3 linked regions of the Vallitalea guaymasensis genome follow. The protein of the gene in region 1 interacts with the protein of each later gene in a pairwise test. Links are inferred from orthologs where the notes say so. Each region holds a gene or a part of one and is shown on either strand. Other genes may lie near its edges. The genes, in order: rlmB, tsaE and HYG85_RS00405.

What was found.
Region 2: the proteins of rlmB (region 1) and tsaE interact in binary tests that used the Escherichia coli proteins (3 or more experiments, as listed by UniProt). The link is inferred for Vallitalea guaymasensis from one-to-one orthologs.
Region 3: the proteins of rlmB (region 1) and HYG85_RS00405 interact in binary tests that used the Escherichia coli proteins (3 or more experiments, as listed by UniProt). The link is inferred for Vallitalea guaymasensis from one-to-one orthologs.

The regions. Positions count from the first base shown.
Region 1 is NZ_CP058561.1:260,833-267,704, reverse strand. Bases 2,175-5,025 are described here. They hold rlmB (23S rRNA (guanosine(2251)-2'-O)-methyltransferase RlmB), read left to right. Parts: upstream 2,175-3,153; coding sequence 3,154-3,897; downstream 3,898-5,025. Other genes in these bases: HYG85_RS01150 (discoidin domain-containing protein), read left to right, coding at 4,026-5,025; HYG85_RS01160 (putative polysaccharide biosynthesis protein), read left to right, coding at 2,175-3,137. Outside these bases: cysS (cysteine--tRNA ligase), read left to right, coding at 1-1,092; HYG85_RS01165 (Mini-ribonuclease 3), read left to right, coding at 1,123-1,536; more of HYG85_RS01160, read left to right, coding at 1,536-2,174; more of HYG85_RS01150, read left to right, coding at 5,026-6,872. UniProt on the Escherichia coli protein: Specifically methylates the ribose of guanosine 2251 in 23S rRNA.
Region 2 is NZ_CP058561.1:3,577,233-3,584,124, forward strand. What follows is about bases 157-3,027. They hold tsaE (tRNA (adenosine(37)-N6)-threonylcarbamoyltransferase complex ATPase subunit type 1 TsaE), read left to right. Parts: upstream 157-1,310; coding sequence 1,311-1,745; downstream 1,746-3,027. Other genes in these bases: HYG85_RS15310 (ECF transporter S component), read left to right, coding at 157-464; HYG85_RS15315 (YcxB family protein), read left to right, coding at 645-1,310; tsaB (tRNA (adenosine(37)-N6)-threonylcarbamoyltransferase complex dimerization subunit type 1 TsaB), read left to right, coding at 1,742-2,455; rimI (ribosomal protein S18-alanine N-acetyltransferase), read left to right, coding at 2,446-2,886; HYG85_RS15335 (class I SAM-dependent methyltransferase), read right to left, coding at 2,922-3,027. Also shown: more of HYG85_RS15310, read left to right, coding at 1-156; more of HYG85_RS15335, read right to left, coding at 3,028-3,767; HYG85_RS15340 (ATP-binding protein), read left to right, coding at 4,019-6,367; tkt (transketolase), read left to right, coding at 6,724-6,892. UniProt on the Escherichia coli protein: Required for the formation of a threonylcarbamoyl group on adenosine at position 37 (t(6)A37) in tRNAs that read codons beginning with adenine.
Region 3 is NZ_CP058561.1:82,913-89,914, reverse strand. Bases 3,735-6,715 are described here. They hold HYG85_RS00405 (NAD(P)H-hydrate dehydratase), read left to right. Parts: upstream 3,735-4,443; coding sequence 4,444-5,988; downstream 5,989-6,715. Other genes in these bases: alr (alanine racemase), read left to right, coding at 6,279-6,715; acpS (holo-ACP synthase), read left to right, coding at 4,056-4,421; HYG85_RS00415 (coiled-coil domain-containing protein), read left to right, coding at 3,735-4,059. In the rest of the region: HYG85_RS00430 (ABC-F family ATP-binding cassette domain-containing protein), read right to left, coding at 1-1,552; HYG85_RS00425 (helix-turn-helix domain-containing protein), read left to right, coding at 1,777-2,172; HYG85_RS00420 (redox-sensing transcriptional repressor Rex), read left to right, coding at 2,613-3,245; more of HYG85_RS00415, read left to right, coding at 3,445-3,734; more of alr, read left to right, coding at 6,716-7,002. UniProt on the Escherichia coli protein: Bifunctional enzyme that catalyzes the epimerization of the S- and R-forms of NAD(P)HX and the dehydration of the S-form of NAD(P)HX at the expense of ADP, which is converted to AMP.

The sequences.
Region 1 (6,872 bases):
AAACCAGCTACTATTTATCCAAAAGCAACTGAAGAAATAGATGACATGGTCAAGATGATTGAGCAGCTAATTGAAAAAGGTTATGCTTACGAGGTTAATGGCAGTGTCTATTTTGAAACAAAAAAATTCAAACCATATGGTAAGCTATCCAATAAGAATCAAGAGGACTTGGAAGCAGGAGCTAGGATTGCTGTTGATACAGAAAAGAGAAATCCAATGGACTTTGTTTTATGGAAGCCAAAGAAAGAAGGAGAGCCTGCATGGAAATCACCTTGGGGTGAAGGTAGACCTGGATGGCACATAGAGTGTTCAGTAATGGCTAAAAAATATCTTGGAGACAGTATAGATATTCATGCTGGTGGAGAAGACCTTGTTTTCCCACACCATGAAAATGAAATAGCACAAAGTGAAGCTGTTAATGATAAGCAATTCTCTAAATACTGGATGCACAACAGATTTGTCAATGTAGATAATAAGAAGATGTCAAAATCTCTAGGTAATTTCTTCACAGTTAGAGAAATAGTTGATGATTTTTCATATGATGTGGTAAGATTCTTTATGCTGAACGTCCATTATAGAAGTCCTATCAATTTCAGTAGGGATCTAATGCAAGCTGCAGCTAACGGACTTGAAAGAATTCAAACAAGTAGAGATAATCTAGAGCATTTATTAAAGAATGCCCAAGCAGACGATTATAATGAAAAAGAATTAATATTTAATGAACAAAAAGAATTGGAAAAATATAAAATAAAATTTGAAACTGCTATGGAGGATGACTTCAATACTGCAGATGCTATATCAGCTATATTCGAATTAGTCAAATTCGCTAATAAGAATACTGATTCAGATTCTTCTAGAAAATTTATTCAAGATATTATTATACTAATTGATGAACTATGTGGTATACTAGGAATAGTAAGTAAGAAAAAGGAAATTTTACTAGATGAGGAAATAAATGATCTAATTGAAAAGAGACAACAAGCACGTAAAGATAGAGATTTCGCATTAGCGGATAAAATAAGAGATGATTTAAAAGACAAAGGTATTATCCTTGAAGACACACGTGAAGGTGTACGTTGGCATAGAGGATAATAGGTTACTTATGAGAAAGGAATGGAATTGATGCAAGATTTTATTGACTACTTTAAAGATAGTCTTGATATAAAAGACGTAAATCCTAAGCAATATTCACCTTTAGTTCTTGCATATATTGGAGATAGTGTATATGATTTGATAATCAAATCAAAAGTTATAGCAGAGGGTAATTCACCTGTTAATAGACTCCATAAAAAAACAAGTAATTATGTAAAAGCGTCAGCTCAAGCAAAAATGTTTAGAGAAATCGAAGACATATTGACTGAGGAAGAATTTAACATATATAAAAGAGGAAGAAATGCTAAGTCGGGTACAGTACCCAAGAATGCTGATTTGATTGACTACAGAGTTGCAACTGGTTTTGAAGCATTGATTGGTTTTCTATATTTAGATAATAGATTCAAAAGAATCATTGAATTGATTGTTAGAGGAGTAAAATAATGACTACACAAACGAAAACATTTGTAAAAGGGGCAATGATTCTTTCACTTGCAGGTTTGATCGCAAAGATATTCAGTGCTCTATATAGAATTCCTTTAGCTTACTTGGTTGGAACAGAAGGGATTGGCTATTATACTACTGTGTATCCATTATATTCATTATTGGTTTCGGCATCTTTAGTAGGAATACCCAATGCCCTATCAAAACTTACGTCAGAGAAAATAGCTAAGGAAGATTATTATAATGCACATTATATTTACAAATATTCAATGATAATAATTAGCATATTCGGTGCATTTATATCATTGTTCATGGTACTTGGTGTAGATCAGATTATTAATATGGGCGATTGGCCAAGTGAATCTAGATACGTAATATTTGGACTAGCTGTATCGCCAATATTTATATCTATCACAGGAGCTTTCAAAGGATATTTTCAAGGTATGCAGATAATGGTACCTACTGCTATGACTCAGATAATAGAAAATATAACAAAAGTGGTATTAGGTATAGGTATTACTTATATGTTAATACAAATGAATCATAGTGTACCATATTCGGTTGGCGGAGCTGCACTTGGAACATCCCTTGGATTTTTAGTATCCACATTATTTATTATCTTGTATTATATTAGGAAAAGAAAAGATATAAATAAACAAGTGATGGCAACAGCAAGGAAGAAGCATATAAGATTTGGTGAAGTTGCCAAAAAGCTCATTGTGATTGCTATACCTATTACAATTGTTTCGGCTGCGTATTCTATAATGAATTTAATAGATTCAAGCACCATATATAAAAGGTTGGGTGCAATATTTATTGACAAGCAACAAGCTGTTGATATGTATGGACAGATGGGTAATGCTTTTACCATAGTCAATGTACCTTTGACAATAAGTTTAGCTCTAATGATTAGTATTGTTCCTGCTGTATCAGTTGCTGTAGCTAAGAATAATACTGCTGATTTAGTAGCTAAGATAAAATTGGCAATCAGATTTGCTCTTTTACTTGCTTTACCAGCAGCAGTGGGTCTTTTTTTACTAGCTGAACCCATTATGGAATTATTATATCCAACTTCTGCAGGATATGAATATCTTATGTTGTATGCTGTCTGCTTAATATTTATAATCTTAGGACAGGCATTAGCAGGTATACTACAAGGAATGGGTAAATATTTTTTCCCATTAGCATCCCTTGCAATAAGTGTAGTTATAAAAATTATTATAAACTATTCTCTAGTAGCAAGTGATCTACAATTAAAAGGAGCAATCATAGGCTCAATATGCTATTATGTGGTATATGTCATATTGAATTATTTGATGATAAAGAGAGAAACTAAACTTAAACTTAATGTTATCAAGATAGTTATTAAACCCATACTATCAGCAGGAATTATGGGATTAGGTGTTTATGTAATTTATCATGGTATGTATAAGCTCATTAACAGTAATACAATATCAACTCTTCTAGCAATTATATCTGGAATGATAATATATGTAATTATGCTTATATTGACTAGAACTTTGCAGGAAGAAGATTTTGCATTTATCCCTAACAATGAAAAAATAATACAAAAACTAAAAAGTATGAAACTTATTAAATGACAAGAGAGGAATAGTAATGGATAATACGGAATTGATTCTAGAAGGAAGAAATGCTGTAACAGAAGCATTAAAAGCTGATAGAAGTATAGATAAGATTTTTATTATAGATGGTAAGCATGATGGACCAATCAAAAAGATTGTCTCTGAGGCTAGAAAAAAGAACATAATCGTAAATTTTGTAAGTAAAGATAAATTAAATGATATTTCGGTAACTAAAAAGCACCAAGGAGTCATAGCTTATGCCGCAGCATATGATTATGTAGATGTAAAAGATATGATAAAATATGCTAACGACAAAGGTGAAGCACCTTTTATATTGATTCTTGATAGCATTGAAGATCCCCATAATCTAGGAGCTATACTAAGAACTGCTAATATTGCGGGAGTTCATGGGGTGATAATACCTAAGAGAAGAGCGGTAGGATTGACAGCTACTGTTGCTAAAACATCAGCTGGTGCTATTGAGCATACGAGGGTAGCTAGAGTAACCAATGTAGCTAGAACCATTGATGATCTAAAGAAAGAGGGTTTCTGGATAGCTTGTGCTGATATGGATGGAGAACTTATGTATAATGTTGATTTGAAGGGTTCTCTTGCCATAGTAATTGGTAACGAAGGCGAAGGAGTATCTAGGAATGTAAAAGAAAAATGTGATTTTATAGTTAAGGTACCAATGAAAGGTGAGATAACTTCTCTTAATGCTTCAGTGGCAGCAGGAATACTAACTTATGAAGCCCTAAGGCAAAGAGATTATAACTAGAATTGACTAAACTATAACCCCTGGGATACTATTACTAACTCTAATAATACTAACTTTCTAATTATTATAGACTAGAATTGACTAAGTGTATAACTAGATTCTATAAAAATAAGAGAGGAAGAATAGGTATGGATAAGTTGAAGAAGCTTTATAAACTTAATGGAGTAGTCTTAGTATCTATAATCTTTTTGACAGTTATTTTCATGTCAAATAACGCATTTGCAGTTGAGAACAATGATGTAGCTCAAGGTAAAACAGCTACAGCAGATAGCTGGCAGCCCATATCAGGAAGAACAGCAGACAAAGGCAATGACGGTGACGAGTCCACTCGCTGGAGTGCCAGTGATGGGAAATGGGGACACTGGTGGAAGGTAGACTTGGGTGCAAGTCATACCCTTGATGGATGCAGTGTCAAATGGGAATTCAATAAAGTCTATAAATACAAGATAGAAGTATCACCTGATGATATTAATTGGTTGATGGTAGCAGATGAAACCAACAATACTATTTCTAAGCAAATTCAAACTAATGATTTTAATATTGATAATATAAGATATGTACGAATAACTATTACTGAAACTGAAAATGGTTGTTGGGCAAGTTTTTATGACTTCAAGGTTTTTGGTACTAAAAAGTTCTCAGAGCCTATAGAACCAACACCATATTCTAATGTAAATTCTAATCGCTCTATTCTCAATTTCAATACAAATTGGTTATATTCCAATCAAGATAATGAAAACTATAAATCCATTACTTGCGATGAATTAAGATTTACCGATGTTTGTCTACCTCATTGTAATAAATTGCTTAATAAACACTTTGATCTAGACATATCACAGGTCCAATTTATTTCTTGGTACAGAAGACATTTTAATGTACCAGAAGAATATAGGGGACGAAGGGTTCTAATAGAATTCCAAGGAGTATCAACAGTAGCTGAAGTCTATGTTAACGGAAGCTTTGTGGGTGAACACAAAGGTGCTTATACTTCTTTTACATATGATATAACAGATTATATTGATTATGGTAATGTGGATAATGTAATTGCTGTAAGAGTAGATTCTACAGAGAGAAAGGATATACCACCAGAAGGACTTATTGATGTGGATTTTTTCTTGTTCGGTGGGATTTATCGTGATGTCAATATGATTATTACAGATCCAGTATATGTTGATTGGACATTTCTTCGAACAGTACCTTTAGAAGATGACAGTATTATGGTTGCAGCAACCACCAAGGTCAATAATAAAAGTATGGTTCCAAAACAATGTAAAGTCATTTCCGATATAGTAGATGCAGATAATAATATAGTAGCTATAGGGGAAAGCAGTCACACAATAGAGGCTGGTTCAACCCATGAATTCAATAATTTTACTACAAGAATCCTAGAACCTGATTTATGGCATCCTGATGACCCTAATCTATATAAGGTATATACTAGGGTTTTGATTAATGATACGGATTATGTAGATAAATATATAACTGATACAGGACTTAGGTGGATAAATTTCAACAAGAATGATGGAAAGTTTTATATTAATGGAGAATATATGAAACTAAGAGGTACTAATAGACACGAGACTTTTCCATATATAGGAAGAGCTGCAGCTAATAGACTTCAAGCTAGAGATGCGGATATCATAAAATATGAAATGGGATGTAATATCGTTAGATGTTCTCATTATCCACAGGACCCTGAATTTTTGGAAAGATGTGATGAAATAGGTCTATTAGTTTTGGAGGAGACTCCAGGCTGGTTCAATATAGGATTATCCAGTTGGAAAGATATTGTTCTTGACAATATTGAAGAGATGATAATAAGGGATAGAAATCATCCAAGTATTATTGCTTGGGCAGTGAGGATTAATGAATCTATTGATGACAATAGTTTTTACAAGAATACTAATGCAAAAGCTCGATCACTAGATCCTACAAGACCAACAACTGGCTCTCGATTCGTTGCTAATTATCTTAGTGCTTTTTATGAAGATTTATTTGGGTATAATGATTTTACAGAAGGGATAAAAGAACCTAGAGTATTACCTTGGCTGGTTACCGAATATGAAGGACACAAGTTTCCAGTTAAGTCTTTTGATAACGAAGACAGATTGTTAGAGAATCTATTAAGACATGCTAAGGTACAGAATGAAGCTCAAATTAGAGAAAATGTATCAGGTGCTTTGGGATGGTGTGCATTTGATTATAATACACCTCTTGCAGATTCCTATAGCAATAATAATATTAGATATCATGGTGCCTTTGACATGTTTAGGATGCCTAAGCATGTAGCCTATTTTTATCTATCTCAGCAGAGTAGAGAACATTATGGTCCTGTAGTATATATAGCTAACTATTGGAAAGAAAATTCACCATCAACAGTAACTGTAGCCAGTAATTGTGATAAAGTAGAATTGTTTGTCAATGGTATTTCCCAGGGAATTAAGCAACCAAATCTATATACCAGCTTGAACCATCCCCTTTTTGAATTTAAGGATATAGACTACGTTGGAGGTGAAATAAGAGCAGAGGGACGAATCAATGGAGAAGTAGTTGCTAGTCATGTTAGACATACTCCAGGTCAACCTGTAAAATTATTATTGAAGGCTGATGATTATACCTTGACAGCAGATGGCAGTGATATGACAAGGATTACAGTTACTGCACTGGATGAATATAATCAAATAGTACCTTTATCTAATAATTCAGTAGAGTTTCAGGTGACAGGAGCAGGAACTTTTCTCGGTGAATCACCTTTTATATTGGAAGATGGCAAAGGGGGATTCTTCGTTAAGACTATTTTAAATGAAACTGGTACAATAACCTGTAAAGCAACTTCTGATGGACTGATAGAATCAAATATAAGTATTTCCGTTGTAGATATGACAGAGCCTGTAGTACCAATAACAGAGAATGGTAATGGGGTTATACCTGAAGAAGGGGAAAATATAGCCTTTAATAGATTTGTCTCTTCTGAT
Region 2 (6,892 bases), 3.3 Mb from region 1 along the record:
CGCTGCCTTATTTTCCACCTTTCCTAGAAATTGATTTTAGTGATACGGTAGCAATTTTGGGTGGAATAATATTAGGACCTATGGCAGCTGTCATAATTCAATTCATTAAGAATCTACTTAGATTGTTGCTTATGAATTCAGGTACAGGTGGAATAGGTGAATTGGCTAATTTATTAGTTGGAATAGCTTATGTATTACCATTCTGTCTTATATTCAGACGAAATAATTTAAAAAGATTTATAGGTGGTAGCGTAGCTGCAATCCTCATTATGACAGTTACAGCAGGACTTGTTAATTATTTTATTAATATTCCAGTATATCTAGGCAGTACACCACATGCTGAGAAAATGAATATGATATATTCTTTCTATATTCCTTTTAACCTTGTAAAAGGAGTTATAGTAACCATAGTTAGTTATGCAGCGATTAAGGCATTTAGACAAGTAATAAATAAGCTACAATAATAGAATAAGGATTTATAGAGACCTAGATTATATCTAGGTTTTTTTGTTAATAAATATTAATGAAGGATAATTTTTTACAACAATAAAATAAAAAAGTGAGACTAGTTTTGTACTAGCTAAATTCTTGTAAAAGTGCTATAATACCTATCAAAAGATATTGTTAAATAATTGGAGGTTAATATGGCAACGAAAAAAAAGAATAAAAATAAGAATAATAATAACAATAATACTAAAAATGACAAAAATATAAATAACAACACCAAGAAAAATAATAATGATAAAACTAATATAAAAAATAATAAAGACATCAAAAAGAATACTGAGATAGAATTAAGTATAAAAATAGGGGACAAAGATATGTTCTACTTTATGCTGGGACATGTTTATTCAAAATTAAGCAGTAAAATAACCTTATTATTTAGCGTAGTATGTCTTATACTATTTCCTATATCCTTTTTATGGAAAGATACTTTTATGACTCTTGTGTTATTGTTCGGAGCATTGACTTATCTTGTTATTTCTCCATTAATGTTATATCTACAATCAAAAAAACAAGTTGCAACTAACCCTGTATTCAAAGAACCTATTCTATACAAAATCAACGATGAAGGATTTTATGTATCACAAGCTGGTGAGTGGATAGAATTTCTTTGGGAGAATTTATACAAAGTGGTTCAAAGAAAGTATAATATACTATTTTACATAAGTAAGGATCAAGCGTTCATTATTCCAGTCAGACTAATAGAAGATGGAAAAAATATAGTTAAAATAAAACAAATGGTATCCAATAAAATGGATACATCCAGATATAAATTTACACAAGAAAAGAATGAAGGGAAGATTTGATTGATATATAAATCATTTTCAGCAGAGGAAACTAAAAAAATCGGTAAGGAACTTGGACAGGATGCAAAAAAAGGTCAGATATATTGTCTTATGGGTGATTTGGGAGTAGGAAAAACAGTGTTTACTAAAGGGTTTGCAGAAGGACTTGGAATTGACGAACATATTACTAGTCCAACATTTACTATAGTGAACGAATATCATACTGACAAATTGAATTTTAATCATTTTGATGTCTATAGAATAGATGATCCTGATGAAATGTATGAAATAGGTTATGAAGAATATTTTTATAATGATGGAGTATGCTTGATAGAATGGGCAAATTTAATAGAAGAAATAATACCAGAAGAAGCAATATGGATTAATATAGAGAAAGATTTGGACAAAGGTTTGGATTACAGACAAATAACCATTGCTGGAGGAATAAACAGATGAAAGTTTTAGCCATAGAAAGTTCTGCTGTAGCTGCATCTATTGCTGTTGCAGAAGATGACAAGTTACTATGCGAATATACAACGAATTATAAGAAAACACATTCACAGACTTTAATGCCAATGATAGAAGAAGTAACCAATATGATTAATCTCGATCTTAGTGAATTAGATATAATAGCAGTTTCAAAAGGACCAGGCTCCTTTACAGGATTAAGAATTGGTGTTGCGACGGCTAAGGGGCTGGCTCATACCTTGGAAATTCCTATAGTTGGAGTACCAACTCTGGACGCTTTGGCTTACAATATTGCATGTACAGATAAAATAATATGTCCATTAATGGATGCCAGAAGAAGTCAGGTATATACTGGATTATATTCATATGATGATAATATTTTTAATACTGTTTTACCTAGTACAGTTGTTCCGGTAGAAGATATATTTGAAGAGATTAAAAAATTGAATAGAGAAGTTGTTTTCTTGGGAGATGGTGTAGTTCCTAATATTGATAGAATAAAAAATAATTTCACTGATAACGAATATGTATTAGCCCCTTTAAATAATAATATACAAAGAGCATCCTCAGTAGCTGCTTTGGGCATATTAAATGCATTAAAGGGAGAGACGGAAAGTTATATGAACTTCAAACCTATCTATCTAAGAAAGTCCCAGGCAGAAAGGGAATTTGAAAGGAAACATAATACATGTATCTAGCACGTAGAATGAAGCTTAAGGATATAGAGGAAGTACATTCTATAGAAGAAAGTACTTTTCCTGATCCTTGGTCACAAGATGCATTTACTAAGGAATTAATGAGTAATACACATTCAATATATATGGTAATAGAAGAAGACGGTACTATAATAGCATATGCAGGATTATGGAATATTGTAGGAGAAGGTCATATTACCAATATAGCAGTTAAAAAAGAAAGAAGAGGAGCTGGATTTGGTAGAAAAATAACAGAGGCTCTTATATATGAAGGAAAAAAGCAAGGCATCACATCTTTTACTCTTGAAGTTAGAGTAAGCAACCATAATGCAATTAAACTATACGAAAAGCTGGGATTTGAAATAGCTGGAGTAAGAAAGAATTTTTATGATAAACCAAAAGAAGATGCATATATAATGTGGAAAAATATGTGAATAGTCCAAGATTAAGTTGGGCTATTCACATATTTTTACTTTTTACCAATAAATACAATCATTTTAGTAAAATATTCTTTTAGAAAAGGTATTTTTGATACAGGTGCTAATAGTTTTTTCAAAGGAATTGATTCATAGTACATTTTGTTGAAATCAGATTGCTTAATAACCTTTTCAAATCTTTTGATGGTCATTTTATTTATATACGAAAAATATTCATTTCCATTTTCATCAGTACTAATTCTTAAATCAATTCGGTTTTTACCATCAGGTAGTGATTCTACAGAACTTTTATAATTTTGTATTAGTGATTTTTCAGAGAAAAACAAGTGAACCCATGGGATACCTATTGTGTCTGATAAATGAGCTCCAAAGGGGTGATTGTATGGAGGAAAATTGATATATATAATACCATCTTTTTTTAATATTCTATAACATTCGTTTAGCACCTTTTTAGGATCTTTTAAATGTTCCATAGCATCATTTAAAATTATTGTATCAAAATAATTATTATCAAAGGGCATATTAGTAGCACTACCTAAAACGAATTCAAATTTATCTTGTAAATCTAATTTTTCAGCTAATGAATCAGCTTGTTCTTTATAACTTGATATTTGATCTATACCATAAACTATACTAGCTCCTTGTTTGCTGTAATAAAGTGATTTACCAGCAGCTCCACATCCTACATCAAGTACTTTTTTATTAGTAAACATTTCTTTTGAATCAACATAAGGCGAATAATACTTAATAGATTCAAAACCTTTTTCAAATTGCCATTGAGCATAAGTTTTTTCGCCTTGGTTTTGTAGATTGAAAGGATGTACAGGTAAAGGAAATAAGTTATTTAGTTTTTTAAATGTATATTGACTTAAGTTCATATGAACCTCCTATTAATAATTTCTAGAGCTTATAAGGTATAAATAATTATTATACAGTTTTGTTTCAGAATTATAGAAATAATATTTCTGGATTGTAAATACATATATCATTGAAATATAACTTTTATTTTGTTACCTGCTTTTAAAAAAGGTGGGAAAGTTATATTTATTATTAACAAGACACCTTATAAATGTATAAGATAAAGTATATGAAACTTTAAAGGGCAAAGGGTATAGGGAGGAGCTGCTTAATGAAAGAATGTTATGAACTTTCCCATGAAGATTTAGATTTGAAGTCAGTTGTTCTAGAGCAATCTGATAATGACGAAGATGAAGAAGATATATTTGTTGGGAATGGCAGAGTAAGCGAGATACTAGATTTTGGTCTTAAGCTAAATGGATCTGGATATAATATATACTTATCAGCTGAAGAAGGATTAAACACCGTAGAATTTCTAAAAAAATTTCTGAAAGAAAAAAGTAAGAAGAACAATCCTCCTGATGATTGGTGTTATGTTTATAATTTTAAAAATGAGGATAAACCAAGAGCGTTACGGCTTAAATGTGGAAAAGGTAAAAAATTTAAAAAAACTATTGAAAACTGTGTAAAAGATGTAATATTACAATCAAATATAAAACTGAACAGTGCCGAATTCAAGAAAGTTGAGACTTGTTTAAAGGATGAATTTTTATCCAAAGGTGAAACAAAACTAGAAGAATTAAAAGACGATGCCAGAAAATTTGGGTTTTCGACTAATATAACAGATAAAGGCATATTTTTTATTCCTATCGTAGATGGGAAAAAAATAAGTGAAGAAAAATATGATGACCTAACAGTGGAAGAACAAGAAATAATATTAGAGAATCTCAACATCATGGAAAATAAATCAGAAGATATAATGAAACAAGTAAAAAGGCTGAAAAAGATATCAGAAGCTAAAGTTAATAAACTTCAAAACAAAATCTTAAAAATTATAATTGATGATATATTCAAGAAAACAGAGACTGAATTTGAATGTAATAAAAAAGTAATAGGCTATATAAAGGAATTAAAGGATCATTTATTCAAGAATATAAGGAACATATTATCTGAGACAGATAGCCATGAGACTTTGAACTCTTTACTGAATGATGATGAAGATGATAATCTAGAAAAATATAGAGTTAATCTCTTTATTGATAATTCCAACGTAAAGACATCACCAATTATATATTGTGATAATCCATCTTACTATGAAATGTTTGGTAAAATTGAATATGAAAACGAATTGGGAGTTTATACAACTAACTATACCATGATCAAAAAAGGTATACTTCATAATGCTAATAGTGGATACTTGATCATTAATGCAGAAAATATACTTAACACTGCATTGACCTGGGGAACACTTAAAAAGGTTTTGATAAATAAAAAATTAATCTTTGAGAACATTCGAGAACAATTAGGTACACTTCCAATAAAAACCATTAAACCAGAACCAATCCCTATGGACTTAAAGGTTATATTAATTGGAAATGAACATATATATAGATTGTTGTATGCATATGATAGTGAATTCAAAGAATTATTCAAATTACATGTTCAACTTAATACTGAAGTGGAAAAAAATAAAAAGATAATAAGAAAATATTATCATTATTTTGATGATGTCTGTAATAAAAAGAAATTCAAGATGCTTACAAAAGACGGAAAGAATGAACTCTTGAAATATGCTTCATATGTAGCAGAAGATAGAAATAAGCTTACTACAAAATTCTCTGTTTTAATGGATTTAATAGAAGAAGCTGATTTGTGTGCTGCTCATTCACAGATGAATGTAATTAATTCTAGCATAATAAAGAAAGCTGTAAAAAAGAAAAATAATAGATCTGCCTTATTAAAAGAAAATATAAAAGACTTGTATGACAAGGATAAAATAATAATTGACTATAGTAAAAAGAAAGTCGGACAGATAAATGGTGTTGCATTAAGCGATTATAGTGAAAATACCATTGCAAGGATAATAAGGATTACTGCTGTAACATATATGGGTAAATTGGGAGTAATTAATATTGAAAAAGAAAATCAGCTTAGTGGAAATGTTTTTGACAAAAGTATTGGTATTTTATCAGGTTATATTGGAAACAAATATTCACAAGAATACCCGTTAATGTTAAATTGTCAGCTTTGTTTTGAGCAGGTATATAATATTATTGATGGTGATAGTGCTTCATGTGCGGAATTATATGCTATTCTATCTAGTTTGTCAGAAATACCTTTTGACCAAAGTATAGTCGTAACAGGCTCTGTGGATCAATTTGGTAATGTTCAGCCTGTAGGAGGCGTTACACATAAAATTAGAGGATGCTACGAGTTATATAAAACAAAGGGTCTGACTGGAAATCAAGGTATCATCGTACCAAAACAGAATGTTGATGAAATAATATTGGATGATGATATATTGGATGATATCAAAGAAGGTAAATTCCATATATATGCCATAGATAACATAGAACAAGGTATAGAAATATTTACTGATGTAAGTATGAACGAGATAGATAAAGCTATAGAAAATAAGTTGAAGTCCTATTATGAAAAACTTGAATTAAAAAAAACTTGAATTTGTTGAGTTATAAAATTAAAGGCATATTGTAATAATAAAAGAATAAACCATTATAGTATTATAAAGGATAGATAAGACTATCCTTTTATAATGCATTTATTTTTTTTGGACATTAGGACTTGCTATTATTCAAAAATATGATAAAATGCATATGTAAAGAGTAAAGTCTTCCAACAACGAATAATTATTAGTTCTATGAACAAATTAAATATATATTACTAGCAACTCTTGAAAGTGACATCAAAATAAAAATTAATTTATGTAATTTAATAATTAAAGGTAACTATTAATGCTAGTTGCTTATAATTAATAAGCAATCTAAGTATTACTATTATAAGGAGGAAGAATACGAGATGAGAAACATTGAGACAACAACGATTAATACTATTAGAATTCTATCTGCTGAGGGTATTCAAAAAGCAAAATCAGGACACCCAGGATTACCTATGGGAGCAGCCCCTATGGCTTATGAATTATGGGCTAATCATATGAAACATAACCCAAGTGATCCAAATTGGATAA
Region 3 (7,002 bases), 180 kb from region 1 along the record:
GAGTAAGTTCTAATACCCTTGTTGCTATTTTATTTATAAAATAACGGTCATGAGAAATAAATAGAACAGTACCAGTATAATTTTTTATAGCTGATTCAAGAATTTCTTTTGATATGATATCAAGATGATTAGTAGGCTCATCCAACAGCAAGAAATTAGCATTCGACAGCATCAATTTTGCCAGTATCAATCTACCTTTTTCACCACCACTCAGACTAGATATCTTTTTGAATACATCATCACCAGTGAATAAAAAAGCAGCTAATGTATTACGTATATGACCTGTATTCATATTGGGATAAGCATCTGATATCTCTTCAATTAAATCATTATCCCCATTTAGGGTGGTATGTTCTTGGTCATAATAACCAGTATTCACTTTGGCTCCTAGAGAAATAGTACCTGTATCTCCTGTTAGCCCATTGCTTATTATACGAAATAAGGTTGTTTTGCCTGTTCCGTTATCTCCTATGAGTGCTACTTTTTCACCTCTTTTAATCTGAAAATTAAGATTGGAAAATAGGTGTTTATTATCAAAGGATTTGGATACATCTGTAGCAGTAAGTACATCATTACCACTTATGACCCTTGGTGATAGCTTAAGATTCATTTTATCATTAATCAGTGTAGGTTTATCTATCATATTGATTTTTTGCAGTTGTTTCTCACGGCTCTGGGCTCTTTTTATAAGTTTATCTCTACCGTGGGATCTAAGTTCACGAATTACTTCTTCCTGCCTTTTTATCTCTTTTTGTTGTTCTACATAATGTTTGATTTCAATATCCTGATTCATGGCTTTGTGCTTTATATAAAAGCTGTAATTACCGTTGTATATATGTGATTGGGTGTTTTCTATCTCTATAACCTTATTTACTATTTTATCAAGGAAATAACGGTCATGTGAGATGATTATAACAGTACCTTGATAATTGCATAAGAAACCCTCCAACCATTCACATGCTTTGATATCCAGATGGTTGGTTGGCTCGTCCAATAGTAATATATCAGGTTTTTCTAGAAGTATTTTTGCTAGGGCTACCCTTGTTTTTTGTCCTCCTGATAAGGTGGATATATTAGCGGTGAAATCTTCTTCATTGAATCCTAGACCTTTTAACACACCTTTAATATTACTTTTATAGCTATACCCATTATTAAGTTCAAAAGTATGCTGTAGATTTGAGTAGGATTTCATAAGTGAATCAAGGGCTTCGCTATCATTATCTAGTTTAGACATTTTTACTTCGTATTCTCTTAAAGTATTTTCCATTTGAATTATTTCTTTGCATGTTAACAGCATTTCATCATAAATAGTTTTTTCGGATGATAGAGTACTATTTTGGGATAGGTAACCAAGTTTTGTTAAACTATTAATTATAACTTGTCCTGAATCTGCTTCTAATTCATTGGTAATGATCTTGAACAGCGTTGATTTACCGGCTCCATTAATACCTACTATAGCTGCTTTATCTCCTTTTTCCAGCCAGAAGTTTACATTGTCCAGTACTGTATGTGTTACAAATGCTTTGCATATATTTTTACATGATAAAATCATAGTTGCCTCCTATAAATATTAAAATTACCATACTATGATACCATTAATCACTGGTTTTGAAAAGTTTAAGGGTTTAAAATTAGAGGTTTTTGGTAAATATATAAATATCTATTGTGATAGTTCTTTGCCTAACGAGAAGTAACATATTTTGTTCATACATAAGAATAAATTTCTTTGGGACAACATATATATGATAAAAGAACTTTTCTAAAGGGGATGATGACTTGAGTCGTAATGCAGGTTATATGAAAAAATTGAGAAAAGCTCGTGTGGAGAGAAAACAATGTATAAGGTGTGGTAAACCTCTATCACAAGAATCACTTATTAGAGGTGTCAAGCAATGTGAAAAATGCCTTGATTATCAACGTAAAAGAAAATTGGGACAAATAAGTTCTAAGGTCAATACTACTTATTTTTACAATAGACAATACAAAAAAGATGAGATAAAGAGAAAAGAACTAGGAAATTATATGGTTGAGAATAAAATAACTATCAAGGATCTGGCGAAAGAATCCAACTTATCTCAAAGAACCATACAAAGAATATTATACACTGATGCAAACTATACAAAAAAAACTAAAGATGCTATTAATAAATATTTGGGAAAAGAACTTTTATAGGTAATAATATTAAGTTGATAATAATATTGAGTTAAGTAAATTAAAGAATATATAATTGAACTTAACAATTAAAAAGGGTATAGAATTAATTTTTTATATCCATTTTATATGTTAGAAGTAAACATACAGGGTTTATGAAACCTAAATATGTATAAAATTTAGGATATTAAAATTTTTTATAAGTATAATTTTCTAGAAAAAGCTGTAAAATATCAGGGTTTTATGGTATAATTTATAAAATATAGATTGTATACAATAAACAATTGATTGTTTTTAACTATATTTACTAAATATAGGATTTGTGTTAATGATTTATACTGTGATAATACATAAACGATAAGGGTTTATCAGCATTTGATTATTTGACATAGATTTAACAACCATATATAATTATTTGTATAAAAGTTCCAAAATAGTATCAAGGATTGGGGATTGATTATATGATACAAAAGAAAATATCAACAGCGGTAATTAAAAGATTACCAAAATACTACAGATACTTAGGAGACTTATTGGAAAACGATGTTGTAAGGATTTCCTCTAAAGAATTGAGTAACAGAATGGGTGTAACAGCTTCTCAAATAAGACAAGATTTAAATAATTTTGGCGGTTTTGGTCAACAAGGTTACGGCTATAATGTTGAATATTTATATAACGCTATAGGCAAGATACTTGGTCTTGAAAATAAATATAATACAATTATTGTTGGAGCAGGAAACTTGGGTCAAGCACTTGCTAATTATACTAATTTTGATAAAAGAGGTTTTGAAGTTAAAGGATTATTTGATGTTAACCCGAGACTTATAGGTATAACTGTAAGAGGTATTGAGATTAAGGATTTAGATGAAATGGGAAGTTTCATAAAAGAAAATAGTATTGACTTGGCAATTCTAACATTACCTAAGCAAAAAGCACCAAAAGTTGCTAATGACTTAGTTAGTTATGGTATAAAAGGAATATGGAATTTTGCCCCTATAGACCTGAAATTATCCAATAAAAATGTTATAGTCGAAAATGTACATTTGTTGGATAGTCTAATGACTCTATCATATAATATCAAAGAGAGAATATAAATAAGCGTCTGTAATTTATGTTTTTAAGAATGAATAACTATTCTTAGAAGTATTAGGTACTCATATATATGGGTACCTTTTAATTATATTGTGCTATAGAATATAATAATTTGTTACGATATAATTAATATAGAAAATTTTTATTATATTACTAAGTAGGTATAAATTAAGTATATATAAATAATGAGGACGTGAAAGCATGTTTTTTTCAAAACAAAAGATAGAGAAACCAATTAATATAGAAAAAAAGGTACATATATTGACATTGGATAATAGATGGCATGAACTATTCAAAAATAATAAAAAACCAAAAAAAATAGTGGAACTTGAAAAAAGACTTAATAAGCTTCTTGGTGAACAAGGACAACTTACTAATGATTTGAAAGAATATACTTTGCTTAAAAAGAAAATGATGGTTGATATAATGGATAACATGAAAGAAGCCATTGAAGATGAAGATGATGAAGCCATTGGAGAAATGGAAAAAAGCAAGAAATATATCAATGACATAAAGGTCAAGATAGATAAGATGGAATCAAGAATGGAAAATATGCCAAAAGAAATTCAAACGACCAACAAAGAATTATTAGAATATACAATGCAAGATTGTTATATGAGAATGTTTGATACCAAGAATGAATTAGATGAATTAAATGAATGGATTGAAAAAGTTAGGGCAGAATTAAAAGAAAAAGCTGTGAGACAGACGGAAGCGAAAGAAGAATATGATAAGATGTATTCTTATATGCATGATCTGGTAGGATATGAAGTCATTGAATTATATGATAAAAAATATCTGGGAGGAAGTAAATGATAAAAGGAATAGGTAATGATATCATTGAAATCAGTAGAATAGAAAAGGTTATTCTAAATAAAAGATTCCTAGAAAAATATTTTACACCCAACGAAAATAAATTATTTGAAACTAAAAATTATAGAGGTGAAACAATAGCTGGTAATTTTGCTGTCAAAGAAGCAGTCTCCAAGGTTCTTGGAACAGGGTTTGTAAATTTTACTCCTATTGATGTTGAGGTTTTACGTGATGATAAAGGCAAGCCCTATGTAGTTTTATATAATGGTGCTAAGGATTTGGCGAGACAACTTGATATTTCTACGATACATGTATCAATATCACATTCCAGGGATAATGTGACAGCTATTGCAGTAGGGGAGTAATTAGTTAAAAGGAGAGATTCAGTTGAAGGTTGTCAAAAGTTATGAAATGAAGGAAATTGATAGGTATACTATTGAAGAGATAGGTATACCAGGTATTGTTTTGATGGAGAATGCAGCCATGTCTGTAGTGAGTGAAACTATACAGTTGCTGAAAGAGAGCAATAAAGTTGTTATTTGCTGCGGTACAGGTAATAATGGTGGGGACGGATTTGCAATAGGTAGAATACTTAGCTGTAATAACATAAAGGTCTCTATAATCATAATAGGTGATTCTGGCAAGATAAAAGGTGATGCTAAAATAAATTATGATATAGCTAGACAATTAAATATTGATATACATGAATTCAATGATGAAAGACAGATGGATGAGTTGAAAAATATAGTTAGTGATTGCGATGTAATCTATGATGCTATTTTTGGAACTGGTCTATGTAGAGAGGTAACAGGAAAATACTTGGAAGCTATTAAGATCATAAATAGAGCTAATGCTTATAGAATAGCTATTGATATACCTTCTGGAGTTAATGCTGATGATGGTCAGATTCTGGGGAATTCAGTGTGTGCTGATAAGACAGTTACATTCTGTCTGCCTAAGGTGGGCTTGCTTTTATATCCTGGAGCTAACTATGTTGGCGATCTGGTTGTTGCAGATATAGGTATACCTAATATATCTATAGATAGAATTAATTCTCATACCACAATAATGGATGATAATCTAGCAAGATATTTTATGCCTAACAGAGTGAAGATGTCTCATAAGGGTTCTTATGGAAAAGTCTTAGTTATTGCAGGTACCAGTAAAATGACAGGAGCAGCCGTTTTGACTTCTTTATCGGCTTATCGTACAGGAGCAGGATTAGTCAAGACATTTATCGAAGAGTCTGTGTCCAGTGTGGTTACGACAAAAGTGCCAGAAGCAGTTGTAGAGACTTATAGCAGGGCTAACAATAATATATCCAATGAAGATAAAGAAAAACTATTAGAAATGCTTGGGTGGGCTGATACCATTGCTATAGGACCAGGACTTGGGAATGACAATATCACAAGAAAGATACTTGAAATTGTAATTAGTAATTTCAATAAGACAGTAGTTGTTGATGCTGACGGAATTAACGCATTATCAAAAGATAAAGAGATATTGAATAATCGAAAATGTGAGATAATAGTTACACCACATCTAGGTGAGATGTCAAGGCTTACGGATTATGATATTGGAGAGATTACAAATAATACAATAAAAGTAGCGGTAGAACTTAGTAGGACCTATAAGATTACATGTGTCCTGAAAAGTGCTAGAACCATAATTTCTTCTCCTAATGGGATGGTTAATATTAATATATATGGTAATTCAGGAATGGCGACAGCTGGTTCAGGTGATGTTCTAACAGGTATTATAGTATCATTGTTAGGGCAAGGATTAAATGCTTCAGATGCAGCAATATTAGGTGTCTATATCCATAGTAAAGCTGGTGATAAGGCAAAAGATGATAAAGGAGAGCATGGACTTATCGCTAATGATATAATATGTAATATACCTTATGTAATTAAATCAAGTCTTAATGAATAATAATATAATATATAAGTTTTATAATAAGTTAGGAAAGTTATTATACTATCCTAACTATATTTTTATAATCAATAACTGTAAAATATTTATTTGTAAACCCATAAAGGTATACTATTATAAGTTTATGGTCTATAATACTATCTAAGTTTAATTAATAAAGCTAAGGACAACATTACTGGCGTTAAATAACAATAAGTAGTATAATATTAGTGTTTTAATGTATTGAACTTATAGAAATAGGATTGATGTTTAAGTTCAATATATATAATGTTTAACATATGGAGGAAAGTGTGAAAATGTACGAAAGAGTATATGCCCGTATAGACTTGGATGCAATAATACATAATATAACTAATTTCAAAAATAGAATATCATCACAGAGTACATTAATGCCTGTTGTAAAGGCAGATGGTTATGGTCATGGTGCGGTTCCTATATCAAAAGAATTAATTAATTGTGGAATTGACAGATTTGCTGTTGCCACTATAGAAGAAGGTATCAGTCTAAGGAAAAATGGCATTGATAAAAAAATACTGATTCTAGGATATACGCCAGTTGATATAGCTGATAAACTGGTTGAATACGATTTGATTCAGACTGTATATAATTATACAGCAGCCAAAAATATATCAGATACAGCTTGTAAATCTGGTAAAATAGGTAAGATACATATAAAATTGGATACTGGAATGGGTAGAATAGGTTTTGTACCTAATGATGAATCTGTTAGTATAATTAAAGATATATATAATTTGCCTAATATTGAAATAGAAGGTATCTATACTCATTTATCTAAAGCAGATGAATTGGATAAGACTTTTACCAATAATCAATTAAAGATGTATAATGATTTTATTGGAAAATTAGAGAGCAATGGTATTTGTATACCCATCAAACATGTAGCTAATAGTGCAGGAATAATTGACTTGGATAGTACTCATTTGGATTTGGTGAGACTTGGGATATCATTATATGGATTATATCCATCGGATGAGGTGATTAAGGATAATGTGA